Regions from separate parts of the Streptomyces sp. NPDC088725 genome, predicted to be linked through region 3. Evidence: riboswitches for the same ligand, from Rfam matches in the RefSeq annotation. Region 3 holds a riboswitch; each other region holds the start of a gene.
What was found. Region 3 has a riboswitch for cobalamin ahead of metE (5-methyltetrahydropteroyltriglutamate--homocysteine S-methyltransferase). Riboswitches for the same ligand answer to the same signal wherever they lie in the genome.
Positions count from the first base shown of each region.

Region 1: another riboswitch for cobalamin. It lies ahead of cobN (cobaltochelatase subunit CobN); the one in region 3 lies ahead of metE (5-methyltetrahydropteroyltriglutamate--homocysteine S-methyltransferase).
Region 2: another riboswitch for cobalamin. It lies ahead of ACIP6N_RS27730 (ribonucleoside-diphosphate reductase subunit alpha); the one in region 3 lies ahead of metE (5-methyltetrahydropteroyltriglutamate--homocysteine S-methyltransferase).

Region 1 covers NZ_JBIVLO010000003.1:627,869-632,609, reverse strand. Annotated here, with positions in the region: gene ACIP6N_RS09975 (precorrin-8X methylmutase) at 1-389, opposite strand, end outside; gene ACIP6N_RS09970 (cobalamin biosynthesis protein CobG) at 386-1,867, opposite strand; cobalamin riboswitch at 2,018-2,141, shown strand; gene cobN (cobaltochelatase subunit CobN) at 2,174-4,741, shown strand, end outside.
Region 2 covers NZ_JBIVLO010000014.1:66,814-71,554, reverse strand. Annotated here, with positions in the region: gene ACIP6N_RS27735 (ribonucleotide-diphosphate reductase subunit beta) at 1-169, opposite strand, end outside; gene ACIP6N_RS27730 (ribonucleoside-diphosphate reductase subunit alpha) at 169-2,553, opposite strand; cobalamin riboswitch at 2,698-2,836, opposite strand; gene ACIP6N_RS27725 (discoidin domain-containing protein) at 3,076-4,741, opposite strand, start outside.
Region 3 covers NZ_JBIVLO010000002.1:75,162-79,902, forward strand. Annotated here, with positions in the region: gene thpD (ectoine hydroxylase) at 1-146, shown strand, start outside; gene ACIP6N_RS04245 (aminotransferase class V-fold PLP-dependent enzyme) at 364-1,404, opposite strand; gene ACIP6N_RS04250 (hypothetical protein) at 1,579-1,884, shown strand; cobalamin riboswitch at 1,935-2,134, shown strand; gene metE (5-methyltetrahydropteroyltriglutamate--homocysteine S-methyltransferase) at 2,295-4,610, shown strand.

The DNA.
Region 1 (4,741 bases), on a different contig from region 3:
CACAGCTCAAGGGCGGCCGCGCTGCGGGTCGTTCCCATCTCGGCGGCCAGCGCGGGCACCGAAGGGTCGGAGAGGGTGCATATGACCTCGTTGTCCGCGGGCAGCCGCTTGCGGGTCACACCGCTGGCGACCATGGCGACATCGCACAGGATCGGCGCGCCGGCGCGCAGGGCCTCGCGGGCGCGGGCCACCACACCGGTGGTGAAACCGAGGTCGCGCACGAGGTCGACCATGCCGCAGGCGTGGATCATGCGGACCGCGACCTGCGAGACGTCTGCGGGCAGGCCGGAGAGGTCCGCCTCCGCACGGATGGTGGCGAAGGACTGGCGGTAGATCGACGCACCGTCCTTCTCGTACTCGAACGCTGTGGACACTGAGGTCTCGCTCATCTCGTCATCGTGGTGGTCCGTGCCGTCGCGACCGCGTCGGCGAGTTCTGTTCGTGTGTGGGTGCGCGCGATGGGCGCCGATCCCCGTACGGCCCGTACACCCCGTACGGATATCTCGTAGCCCCCCTCGCCCGTCGCGACCACGTCGACATGATCCCCCTGGGGACGGCCGCAGCGCCGTTCGCAGCCCGACCAGTAGACGGGCAGCAGCCCTACCGGTCCGCCCGCCGACGGCACGTCCGACGACACCGCCGCCGCGTCCGCCCGTACGTCCGAGAGCGACTTCGCGCACCCCGGCCGTCCCGTGCAGGCGCCGACACCTTGCCAGACGGAGTCGGGGGCGGTGACCAGGCCGGCCGTACGGAACCGGTCCAGCAGGTCGCGGGCCGCGCCGGGGTCCAGGCCGGGAACGAGGACGATCACCCCGCGCCACGGAGTCACCCGAAGCGTGGCGTCCTCCATGGCGAGCATCCGCCACTGCGCCACGCTCAGCCGCCCCAGCGGCGCGTAGACGGAAAGGGCCGCCGTCCGGCCGTCGGGGGAGTGGACCAGCCCCGGAGCGGGACCGCCTGCCTCCGGGCCGTCCTCCAGGCCGGTTTCCGGGCCGCCTTCCGAGTCCGTTTCACGTTCGCGGTCCGGCGGTACGGACTCCGCCGCGATCCCCGCCCCGGCCAACGCGGACGCGATCGCGGCCTCCAAGCCGCCCCCGGACCCGTCCGTGAACCCGGACCCGTCCGTGAACCCGGACCCGTCCGTGAACCCTGCCCCGTCCGTGAACCCGGCCCCGTCCGTGAACCCGGACCCCGCAGGAAGCTCCCGCACCCGCCACGCGCCGGTCCCGCACGCCGCCGCCACCGTGAGAAACGTCTCCGCCGCCAGCAGCGCCGCGCGCGGTGCGTCGGCCGCGGACACCCGCAGACCCGGGCGATTCGCCCCGGTACGCAACTCCGCCGTCCCCGCGCTCCGTGCGAGCAACGTCACATCCGCGCCCAGCCCCGCCACATCCCCGCGGCCGTCGTCCAGCGCGAACAGGAACCGGCCGGAAAGTGCCGTCGCCTCCGGGCTCGCGCACAGCAGCGCGTCCAACTCCCGCGCCCACGCCTGCACCTCGCCGAACCCGCGACCGTCAAGGCCCGCCAGGGGCGACGCCACCACATTGCGGACCCGCTCGTGCTCCTCCGACGGCAGCAGGCCCGCGCCGTGCAGCAGCGCGGCCAGCTCGCCCCCGCAGCTCTCGCCGAGGCCGCGCAGCTGCACATTGCCGCGCGAGGTGATGTCCAGCCGCCCGTCCCCCAGGCGCTCGGCCGCGTCCGCGAGCACCCGGGCCTGCCGGGACGTCAGCACCCCGGCCGGCAGCCGCAGTCGGGCCAGCCGGCCGTCGTCGGCGGCATGCAGCCGCAGCGCGCCGGGGCAGGCGTCGCCGCGCTCGCGGACGGGAGCTTCGTCCCGGTTCACGGGCGTTGGCGAAGTGGGTGACATGGCGGCGAGCATACCCACGTACGTTCGACCTCCCACCAGACTGGCGAGCACTCGCCACGGCCGTTTCCGGCAGCTCGCCGCGGGCAGCCTCCGGGCGTCCTCCCCGCCCGTGACCTGCAGCACCTACTATGCAGACGGCGGTCCGACAGGTCCGTCATCGCCAGCGACGGCGTCTCGGGGAGGAAGCCGGTGAGAATCCGGCGCGGTCCCGCCACTGTGAGCCCGGCACCTGCCGGGTGAGTCAGGAACTCCCGCCGTCCCACATCACCGCCCGGGGCGCGGACCCCGAGGAAGGCCAGACGCCGCATGATCCTGCTCCTGTCGACGTCCGACACCGACCTGCTCAGCGCCCGTGCGGCGCAGGGCCCGGTGCCGTACCGCTTCGCCAACCCGTCCCGGCTCGCACTCGACGACCTGCCCGCGCTGCTCGACGGCGCCGACCTCGTGGTCGTACGCCTCCTCGGCGGCCTGCGCGCCTGGCAGGACGGCATCGATCACCTCCTGGGCGACGGCTCCTCCGGCACGCCCGTCGTGGTGCTCACCGGTGAACAGGCCCCCGACGCGCAGCTGATGGAGGCGTCCACCGTCCCCATAGGCATCGCGGCGGAAGCGCACGCCTATCTGGCACACGGAGGCCCCGCAAACCTCGAACAGCTGGCGCGTTTCCTGTCCGACACGGTGCTCCTCACCGGCCACGGCTTCGAGCCGCCCGCCGCCGCGCCCACCTGGGGCCCGCTGGAGCGCACCGCGCGCGCCGACGCCTCCGGGCCGCTGATCGCCGTCCTCTACTACCGCGCGCATCACATGAGCGGCAACACCGCGTTCGTGGACGCCCTGTGCTCGGCGATCGAGGACGCGGGCGGCCGGGCCCTCCCGCTGTACGTGGCCTCCCTGCGCGCCCCCGAGGCCGAGTTGTTGGACGCGCTGGGCGCGGCCGACGCACTGGTCACCACCGTCCTCGCCGCGGGCGGCACGAAGCCCGCCGAAGCGTCGGCCGGCGGTGACGACGAGTCGTGGGACGCGGGCGCGCTCGCCGCCCTGGGTGTGCCGATCCTCCAGGCCCTGTGCCTCACCAGCTCGCGCGCCGACTGGGAGGAGAACGACGAAGGGCTCTCGCCGCTGGACGCGGCGGGCCAGGTGGCCGTGCCCGAGTTCGACGGCCGCCTCATCACCGTCCCGTTCTCCTTCAAGGAGATCGACGAGGACGGCCTCCCCTCGTACGCCGCTGACGCCGAGCGCGCCGCGCGCGTCGGCGGGATCGCCGTGCGCCACGCCCGCCTGCGGCACATCCCGAACCCCGACAAGCGCCTCGCCCTGGTGCTCTCCGCGTACCCGACCAAGCACTCCCGGATCGGTAACGCGGTGGGGCTCGACACCCCCGCGAGCGCCGTCGCGCTGCTGCGCCGCCTCCTTGCGGAGGGCTACGACTTCGGTACGGAAGAGGTCCCGGGCCTGGAGTCGGGCGACGGGGACGAGCTGATCTACGCCCTGATCGAGGCCGGCGGCCACGATCAGGAGTGGCTCACCGAGGAGCAGTTGGCCCGTAATCCGGTCCGTATCCCGGCCGCCGACTACCGCCGCTGGTACGCGCAGCTCCCCGCCGACCTGCGCGAGTCGGTCGAGCGGCACTGGGGCCCGCCGCCCGGCGAGATGTTCGTGGACCGCAGCCGCAACCCCGAGGGCGACATCGTCCTGGCGGCGCTGCGCCGGGGCAATCTGCTGATCCTCATCCAGCCGCCGCGCGGCTTCGGCGAGAACCCCATCGCGATCTACCACGACCCCGATCTGCCGCCCTCGCACCACTACCTGGCCGCGTACCGCTGGATCCAGGCGACCCGCGAGGACGGCGGGTTCGGCGCCGACGCCATGATCCACCTCGGCAAGCACGGCAATCTGGAGTGGCTGCCGGGGAAGAACGCGGGGCTTTCCGCCTCCTGCGCCCCGGACGCGGCGCTCGGCGACCTGCCGCTGATCTACCCCTTCCTCGTCAATGACCCCGGCGAGGGCACGCAGGCCAAGCGGCGTGTGCACGCCACGCTCGTGGACCACCTCGTACCGCCGATGGCGCGCGCCGAGTCGTACGGCGACATCGCGCGCCTCGAACAGCTTCTGGACGAGCACGCGGCGATCGCCTCCATGGACCCGGCGAAGCTGCCCGCGATCCGCGCGCAGATCTGGACGCTGATCCAGGCGGCCAAGCTCGACCACGACCTGGGCCTCGAAGACCGCCCGGACGACGACGGCTTCGACGAGTTCATCCTGCACATCGACGGCTGGCTGTGCGAGATCAAGGACGCGCAGATCCGCGACGGCCTGCATGTGCTCGGCGGCGCGCCGACCGGAGAGGCGCGCGTCAATCTGGTCCTCGCGATCCTGCGCGCCCGGCAGATCTGGGGCGGTACGACCAACCTCCCCGGGCTGCGGGAAGCGCTCGGTCTCGACGAGTCGGCCGCCACCCGCACCGCCGCCGACGAGACGGAGGAGCGCGCCCGCGCGCTCGTCCAGGCGATGGAGGACGCGCAGTGGGACCCGGCCGCCGTCGCCCGCGTCGCGGAGGGACACCCGCGGGCCGTCGCCGACATCCTCGGCTTCGCGGCGCGCGAGGTGGTGCCGCGGCTGGCCGGTACGACGGCCGAGATCGACCACGCGGTCCTCGCGCTGAACGGCGGTTTCGTGCCCGCCGGACCTTCGGGCTCCCCGCTGCGCGGCCTGGTCAACGTGCTGCCGACGGGCCGTAACTTCTACTCCGTCGACCCCAAGGCCGTTCCCTCGCGCCTCGCCTGGGAGACGGGCCAGGCCCTGGCCGACTCCCTCCTGGAGCGTTACCGCACGGACAACGGCGACTGGCCGACCTCGGTCGGTCTCTCCCTGTGG
Region 2 (4,741 bases), on a different contig from region 3:
GGAGGTCGACCTCCTCGACCGTCCAGGTGTTCTTGATGGCGTCGCGGAAACGCTCGTAGAAGTCCGGGTAGCGCATGGGGCGCAGGGTCAGCTCGAACCCCGGGTCCAGCAGGTTCTTCTCGACGGCCGTGCCGGTCGTGTCGGGCGTCGTCTCGGGTGTCGCGGTCATTACTGGCAGGCCTCGCAGGACTCGGGGTTTTCCAGGGAGCAGGCGATCGCGTCGGCGGACGCGGCCTGCGTGGGTACGGGGGCGCTCACGGGGGCCGGTGCGGTCTCGGCGGCCCTGCCGCCGGCCGCGCGGGCGATACGGGTCGCCGGGCGCGAGCGCAGGTAGTACGTGGTCTTGAGGCCCTTCTTCCAGGCGTACGCGTACATCGAGCTGAGCTTCCCGATGGTCGGCGTCTCCAGGAACAGGTTCAGCGACTGGCTCTGGTCGAGGAACGGCGTACGGGCCGCTGCCATGTCGATCAGGCCGCGCTGCGGGATCTCCCACGCGGTGCGGTACAGCTCGCGTACCTCCGCCGGGATCCAACTGAAGCCTGCCACCGAGCCGTTGGACTCGCGCAGCGCCTCACGCGACTGGGCGTCCCAGACACCGAGCCGCTTCAGCTCCGCCACCAGGTAGGAGTTCACCTGAAGGAACTCGCCGGACAGCGTCTCGCGCTTGAAGAGGTTGGAGACCTGCGGTTCGATGCACTCGTACACGCCCGCGATGGAGGCGATCGTCGCGGTCGGCGCGATGGCGAGGAGCAGCGAGTTGCGCATGCCGCTCTTGGCGACGCGGGTACGCAACGCGTCCCAGCGCTCGGGCCAGTTGAGCTGCACGTCGTAGTGGTCGGGGTGCAGCACACCGCGCGCAGCGCGCGTCTGCGACCAGGCCGGAAGCGGGCCGTGGCGCTCGGCGAGGCCGCAGGAGGCCTCGTACGCGGCGAGCATGATCCGCTCGGAGATCCTGGTGGAGAGCGCGGCGGCCTCCGGCGAGTCGAAGGGCAGCCGCTTCTTGAACAGGACGTCCTGGAGGCCCATCACGCCCAGGCCCACCGGTCGCCACTTCGCGTTGGAGCGGCCGGCCTGCTCGGTCGGGTAGAAGTTGATGTCCACGACGCGGTCGAGGAAGGTGACGGCCGTCCCCACGGTCTCGTCCAGCCGCTCCCAGTCGATCTCGCCCGAATCCAGCACGAACGAAGCGAGGTTGACGGAACCCAGGTTGCAGACGGCGGTCTCGCCGTCGTCCGTCACCTCAAGGATCTCCGTGCAGAGGTTCGACGAGTGGACGGTACGGCCCGGCTCGGCCGTCTGGTTGGCGGTGCGGTTCGAGGCGTCCTTGAAGGTCATCCAGCCGTTGCCGGTCTGGGCGAGCGTACGCATCATGCGCCCGTACAACTCCCGTGCCTGGATGGTCTTCCGGGCCAGACCGTCCTGCTCGGCCTTGCGGTACGCGGCGTCGAACTCGTCGCCCCACAGGTCCACCAGCTCCGGCACGTCGGCGGGCGAGAACAGCGACCAGACGCCGTCCGACTCGACCCGGCGCATGAACTCGTCCGGGATCCAGTGCGCGAGGTTCAGGTTGTGCGTACGCCTGGCCTCCTCGCCGGTGTTGTCCCGCAGTTCGAGGAACTCTTCCAGGTCCGCGTGCCAGGTCTCCAGGTAGACACAGGCGGCGCCCTTGCGCCGGCCGCCCTGGTTGACCGCCGCGACCGACGAGTCGAGGGTGCGCAGGAACGGGACGATGCCGTTGGAGTGTCCGTTCGTGCCGCGGATCAGCGAACCGCGGGAGCGGATGCGGGAGTACGACAGCCCGATGCCGCCCGCGTGCTTCGAGAGCCGGGCCACCTCGTGGTAGCGGCCGTAGATGGAGTCCAGCTCGTCCAGCGGAGAGTCCAGCAGGTAGCAGGACGACATCTGCGGGTGACGCGTACCGGAGTTGAAGAGCGTGGGGGAGGAGGGGAGGTAGTCCAGGCGGCTCATCAGCCCGTACAGCGCGGCGACTTCGTCCAGCGCGCGGACGCTGTCGTCCTCGGCGAGCCCGGAGGCGACGCGCAGCATGAAGTGCTGCGGAGTCTCGATCACCAGCCGGGTGATCGGGTGCCTGAGGAGGTAGCGGCTGTAGAGCGTCCGCAGACCGAAGTAGCCGAAGCGGTCGTTCGCGGCCTCGTCGATCAGCTGGTCGAGCCGGGCGGCGTGCAGGGTGACGAAGCCGGCCGTACGGTCGGCGATCAGGCCCTCGCGGTGGCCGGTGGCGACGGATGCGGAGAACGACACCGCGCCCTGCCCGGCGGCTTCCTCGGCGATGGTCCGGGTCAGCAGCCTGGCGGCGAGCCGGGAGTACGCCGGGTCCTCGGAGATGAGCCCCGCGGCGGCCTCGACGGCGAGCCCGCGCAATTCGGCCTCGTCCGACCGGGCGTTACGGCCGCGCAGCACGGCGGCGGCGACCTTTCCCGGGTCGGTGTCGGGCAGGTCGGCGGTGAGATCCGTCAGGAGCCGCAGCAGTACGGTTCCGGGCTCCTCGGTCTCGGCGCTGACTGAAGCCGGATCGACTGGCGCGATGGTCATGTGGGGCTCTCCCTCGCTCGGCTCTGGGCCGTCGGGAGGGGAACGGGGACGCGGCGCGGCCGTACCACCCGGACATGGGCAGCACAGCGTGCGTCGTCCACCGGCCCAGCCTCGGGGCCCGGACGTCTCGGCGCCCGGATCGGTCGAAACGGACGCACCGCCGGCAGGTTTTCGGACTGGAGAGCGCGACAAAGCGCACCGCATCACACCGTTGCGGGACAGTTCCGGATTCGCACCGGATTCCCCTGCGTCGACAGCGAGCACGAGCATACATCTGGGGGGCGACGGATATGTCACCCCCCAGATGTAGTGGCGTGGGCCTTTCTGTCAGCGGTCTGTCGGACCCCTCCGTCACTGCCGTGCCGCAGCGGGCCTCCCCGGCCGGGAAGGCCGCACACGGCCCTTGTGCCGCCCGTATCGGGGCCGCCGGGCCGTCCGGCCGGCCTCGCCCGGCGCGGCGATGACCGCGCCGGGCGCGTCGAGCCGGGCCGCCCGAAGAAGGAGCCACATCTCACACAGGGCCTACGCGCGGGTCACCGTCCGCGCCGCGTTGTACCCCTCCGTCAGCAGCGCCGGCCGCCCCGACGGCAGGGCGTCGGCCGGCCAGGACAGCGTGACCGTCCGCGACTCGCCGGGCAGCAGCCACAGGTAGTTGTCGCCGTACAGCGTAGGCAGGACCCGCTCGCCACTGGTGGCGTCCAGGAGCGACAGCCGGACCATCGCCGCGACCGCCGCGCCCCGGTTGTGGACCGTCGCGGTCAGGGTCCGCCGCGCGCCCGACTTCGCCGTCCTGCCGAGCGCGGCGGACACCTTCACCTGCTTGGCCTTGTTGAGCGCCTTCATGTCGGCCGCCGAGCGGTAGCGCCAGTACGTGTTCTCCGACAGGACCTTCCCCCGGCTGTCCTCCAGTGTCAGCCGCAGCAGATGGAAGTCGGGCAGGTCCTTCGTCCAGTCGGCGGCGAACGCCTTCGTCGTCGTGGAGGAGGCGACGTCCACCTTCGTACGCCGGTCGGTGCCGCGCTGCCGTCCGTCCAGGTCGTAGCAGCGCGCGGTGACCGTCGCTCCCTTCATCGCCGCGGCCGTGTGGTTGACGGCGATGACCTGCCAACTCCCCGGTTCCGCCTGGACGTGCACGGCCTCGCACGCCTTCCGGGCCCCGTAATAGGTACCGTTGACGTCGAAGTCGTAGTCATACGTCTGCCACACCGTGCTGTGCCACGCAGGGTGGGACATCCAGAGCAGCAGGGCGCTTGCGTCGTTCCACAGGTTCGCGTTCCACGCCTCGAACATGGCGCGGGTGTTCTCGTAGTTCACGAACTGCGCCTTGCGCGCGAAGTCGTCCAAGTCCTTCACCGTGTCGAGACGGGTCTCGATGGCCGCCCGGTAGTTCTGCGGGGCCTGGTTTCCCCGGGTGCTCCAGTCGTGGTAGTACCAGGCGCCGCCGATCGGCCATTCCGGCTCGTCGCCGACCAGGTTCCGCACGCTCTCGGCCGTCGAGACCACGGGCATCCCGATCTCGGTGTGGAAGCCGAAGCTGCCGCTGCCGTACGTGGCCGGGGAGAAGTAACTGTCCGGCTCCACCCAGCCGTACGGGCCACCGCCGGTGACGATGCCCCCGGCGGAGTTGTTCTGGTAGAAGAGGTCGGGCGCCTCGGCCCGGACCGCGTCCCGCATCCCGCTGTCGATCGCCTCCGGTGGGTTGCCCTCGTTGGCGCCGCACCACACGACGACACTGGGGTGGACGCGGTAGCGCCGTACGGTGTCCCGCGCGAGGTCGTTGAAGGCCTGGTGGTCCGGCGGGTCCATGGCCCAGGCGTTGGGGAAGTCGTTCCACACGAGGATGCCGTGCTCGTCACAACTGGCGTAGAACTCCTCGCGGTTCACCGAGCCGACCCAGTTGCGGATCATGGTGAAGTTCATGTCGCGGTGCATCCGCACCGCCGCGTCCATCCGCTCGGCCGGCATACGGCGCAGCAGCTCGTCCCAGCCCCAGTTGCCGCCCCGGCAGAAGACCCGTACGCCGTTCACACTGATCTTCAGCGGATCCGGCGCGTTGTCGACCGTCTTCACATCCGTCCAGGCGGAGCCGTCGTCGGACACCTGGATCACGTACGTCTTCGGGTACGCCTGCTCCCAGACGATGACCACCCGGTCGAAGGAGACCGGCGAGCCCAGGTCCACCTGGATC
Region 3 (4,741 bases):
GCTCCGGCGACAACATCACGCCGTACGCGCGCAGCAACGTCTTCATCGTCTTCAACAGCGTGGAGAACAGCGCGGAGCAGCCGTTCGCCGCGCCCGTGCCGCGCCCGGACTTCATCGGGGCCCGGGACTTCACACCGGTGCGCTGACGCACTGACGCACTGACGCACTGACGCACTGACGCACTGACCACCGTACGTACACCTGACGGGTGCGTACGCGGGCAAGCGGGGCCGGTCCTGACACCGGCCCCGCTTCCGTCGTCTGCCGCTTTCCTTTTGTCGCCGTCCGGTGAGCGCTTTCCGCTGGGCGCCGCCCGGAAGCCGGCCCGCGCTCCGGCTGAACCCGGCCTGAAAGCGGCGTGATTCAGCCGGCGAGCACGTCCAGTGCGCGGTCGACGTCGGCCGCGGAGTTGTAGAGGTGGAAGGCGGCCCGCAGATACCCCGCCCGTGCGGAGACGGACACCCGCGCGCGGCTCAGATCGTCCGCGCGGTCCCCCATCCCCCGCACGGCGACGATCGCGGTCCCGCTCGGCACCGGCTCATGACCGAGCCCGGCAAGACCGGCCCGGAAGCGGGCGGCGAGCGCGGTGTCATGGGCATGGATCGCGTCGATGCCGATCTCTTCGAGGAGCGCCAGGGACTGTTCGGCGCCGCAGTACGAGAGGAACGACGGCGCCGCGTCGAACCGCCGTGCCGACCGGGCCAGTTGCTCCACAGGGCCGTACGTGCTGTTCATCGGCTCCTGTGCGGCGGCCCACGCCGCGTACAGCGGCACCACCGATTCCTGCGCCTCTTCCGTCACGGTGAGGAACGACGTACCGCGCGGACACATCAGGTACTTGAACGCGCCGGTGACGGTGTAGTCGTACGCCCCCGCGTCCAGCGGCAGCCACCCCGCCGCCTGGCTGGCGTCCGCCAGCGTACGGGCGCCGTGCGCCGCCGCGGCGGCCCTTACCGCGTCCAGGTCGGCGATCCGGCCGTCCGCGGACTGGACCACGGAGAACGCCACCAGCGAGGTACTCGGACGGACCGACTCGGCGAGGCGGTCCAGCGGTACGTACCGCACCTTGAGATCCCCGCGGACCGAGAAGGGACCGGCCACGGAGCTGAAGTCGCCCTCGGGTATGACGACTTCGGATCCGGCCTCCAACGAGGCCGCGATCAGCCCGACATGCGTCGAAACCGACGAGCCCACGGCGACCCGCTCGGCGGAAACGCCCACGAGCCGGGCGAAGGCGGCACGCGCCGCGTCCACGGACTCGGAACTGATTCCGTGGCCTCCCGCCGCGTTCTCCTCGGCCAGCGCCCGTACGGCGTCCACGGCGCGACGGGGCAGCAACCCGCAGCTGGAGGTATTGAGATAGGTCGTCGCGGGCGTGAACTCGGCGCTTCTCAGAGGGTCCATGACCCAACCGTGCGGCCTGCGGGCCACCCGGTCAACCACGTGTCCCGCGTACGGGGGCCGGTTCGGCCGCCTCACACGGTCGGGTGAATGCGGGCCACGCCCCAGAGTGGTGCGGCGGTGCGGTGCCGTGCCGGTCATAGCGTGCGGCGAGTCCCACGTACCTGGAGGCCGTACATGCGCGTAACCCGTCGGCTCGTCGCCGGACTGGCGACCGTCTGCGTTCTGATGGCCGCACCCCTCGCCCAGAGCAGCAGCGCCAGTCCCCGTACTGATGCGGATACGGTCATCATGTCCAACGAGGAGTACGAGCAGCTGTACGGCCCGGACTCCCCGGACGCCACCACGCCGTGCACCCGCCTGCCCCTGCCCGGCCTGACGTACGGCCACCTGGCCGGTGAGGGACGGGACACGGGCCGCTTCTCGCTTCTCACCGCGCTTGTCGGGCGGGTCCGGTGTCCCCTGCCACGTTCCGGAGCGTGAACAGTGGCGCGCACAGAGCGTCGCAGCCTTCAGCCTGGCGCGTGCAGCTGGTTCGTTCCTGTCCGCCAGGCAGGCGCGTCGTAAGAGGGAACCCGGTGGGAATCCGGGACTGCCCCGCAGCGGTGAGTGGGAACGACCGCCGTCATACGCACTGGGTCCACCGCGGACCCGGGAAGCGACGGCCAGTAGGTGTCTGCCCCGGCAGGTGTGCCCGCGAGTCCGAAGACCTGCCCGTTGCCCGCACGTGACCGATCACGTGCGGATATCCCGGTGACCTCGTGGGCGGGTCGGCGTACACACCAGACGGAAGGCACGCCGGCACGCGCGTGAGATCCGTCCGGTTCGTCATCCCTTCGCGTCCGTGTCCCGTCCCCGGGATCCTCAGGAGTCATCTCGCGAAGGAGATTTCCGTGACAGCGAAGCCCGCAGCCGCGGCAGCACAGGCCACCGTGTACGGCTACCCCCGCCAGGGTCCGCACCGGGAACTGAAGAAGGCCGTCGAGGGGTACTGGAAGGGCCGGGTCACCGCCGAAGCGCTCCAGGAGACCGCGGCAGAACTGCGCCGGGCCAACTGGCGTGAACTGGCGGACGCCGGTGTCCACGAGGTACCTACCGGCGACTTCTCGTACTACGACCACGTCCTGGACACCAGCGTCATGGTCGGCGCCGTTCCCCGGCGGCACCGTGCGGCCGTCGAGGCGGACGCCCTGGAAGGGTACTTCGCGATGGCCCGCGGCACCCAGGACGTCGCGCCGCTGGAGATGACCAAGTGGTTCGACACCAACTACCACTATCTGGTCCCCGAACTCGGCCCGGACACCGTCTTCACCGCCGGCTCCGCCAAGCAGGTCGGCGAGCTGACGCAGGCCCTCGCACTCGGGCACGCCGCCCGGCCGGTGCTCGTCGGCCCCGTCACGTACCTCCTGCTCGCCAAGCCCGCCCCCGGGGTGGCGGAGGGCTTCGAACCGCTCACCCTGCTGGACCGGCTCCTGCCCGTCTACGCCGAGGTGCTCGCCGATCTGCGTGCCGCCGGCGCGGAGTGGGTGCAGCTCGACGAGCCCGCCCTGGTCCAGGACCGCGCGCCCGCCGAGCTGGAAGCGGCCGCGCGCGCCTATCGCGACCTCGGCGGGCCGGCCGACCGTCCGAAACTGCTCGTCGCCTCCTACTTCGACCGGCTCGGTGAGGCTCTGCCCGTCCTGGCGAAGGCCCCGGTCGACGGCCTCGCGCTCGACTTCAGCGACGGCTCCGGCAACCTCGAAGACCTCGCCGCCATCGGCGGACTTCCCGGCAAACGGCTGGTCGCGGGGGTCGTGGGCGGCCGCAACATCTGGATCAACGACTACGAGAAATCGCTGGCCACCCTCGACACCCTGCTCGGCCTCGCCGACCGGGTCGATGTCGCCGCCTCCTGCTCGCTGCTGCACGTCCCGTTCGACACGGCTCTGGAACGGGACATCGACCCGCGGATCCTGCGCTGGCTCGCCTTCGCCCGGCAGAAGACGGCCGAGATCGTCACCCTCGCCAAGGGTCTCGCCCAGGGCACCGACGCCATCGCCGCCGAGATCGCCGCCAACCGCGCCGACCTCACCTCCCGCGAGAACTCCCCGATCACCCGCGACCCCGCCGTACGCGCCAGGACCGCGGCCGTCACCGACGCCGACGGCCGCCGCTCCCAGCCGTACGCCGAGCGCACCGCCGCCCAGCGCGCCCACCTCGGGCTGCCGCTGCTGCCGACGACCACCATCGGATCGTTCCCGCAGACCGATGAGCTGCGCACCGCCCGGTCCGACCTGCGCGCGGGCCGGATCGACACGGCCGGCTACGAAGAGCGGATCAGGGCCGAGATCGGCGAGGTCGTCTCCTTCCAGGAGACGACGGGCATCGACGTGCTGGTGCACGGCGAGCCCGAACGCAACGACATGGTCCAGTACTTCGCCGAGCAGCTGACCGGCTACCTCGCCACACAGCACGGCTGGGTGCAGTCGTACGGCACCCGTTACGTCCGCCCGCCGGTCCTGGCCGGCGACATCTCGCGGCCCGCGCCGATGACGGTGCGCTGGATCTCGTACGCGCAGTCGCTCACCGACCGCCCGGTCAAGGGCATGCTCACCGGGCCCGTCACGATGCTGGCCTGGTCCTTCGTCCGCGACGACCAGCCGCTCGGCGACACCGCCAGGCAGGTGGCCCTCGCCCTGCGCGACGAGGTGAACGACCTTGAGGCCGCGGGGACTTCGGTCATCCAGGTCGACGAACCGGCCCTGCGCGAGACCCTGCCCCTGCGCGCGGCCGACCGCGCCGCGTACCTGGACTGGGCCACCGAGTCCTTCCGCCTCACCACCGCCGGTGTCCGCCCGGCCACCCAGATCCACACGCACATGTGCTACGCCGAGTTCGGCGACATCGTCCAGGCCATCGACGACCTCGACGCCGACGTCATCAGCCTGGAAGCGGCCCGCTCCCACATGCAGGTCGCCCGCGAACTCGCCGCACACGGCTACCCCCGCGAGGCCGGTCCCGGCGTGTACGACATCCACTCGCCGCGCGTGCCGGACACCGAAGAGGCCGCCGCCCTGCTGCGCGAGGGGCTGAAGGCCATTCCCGCCGAGCGGCTGTGGGTCAACCCCGACTGCGGCCTGAAGACCCGCGGCTGGCCCGAGACCAGGGCGTCGCTGCAGAACCTGGTCGCGGCGGCCCGAACGGTCCGCGCCGAGCTGCCCGCTTCCTGATCCGGGGCTTCTCAGGGGGCCGGGGCGCGTCCTCGGCGCCCCGGCACCTGGGAGCCATAGAGCGGGAGGACCTCACCTTATGAGTACCAAGTCCGTGCACGGTGCCCGTGTTCAGGACGCCGGAAGGTCGC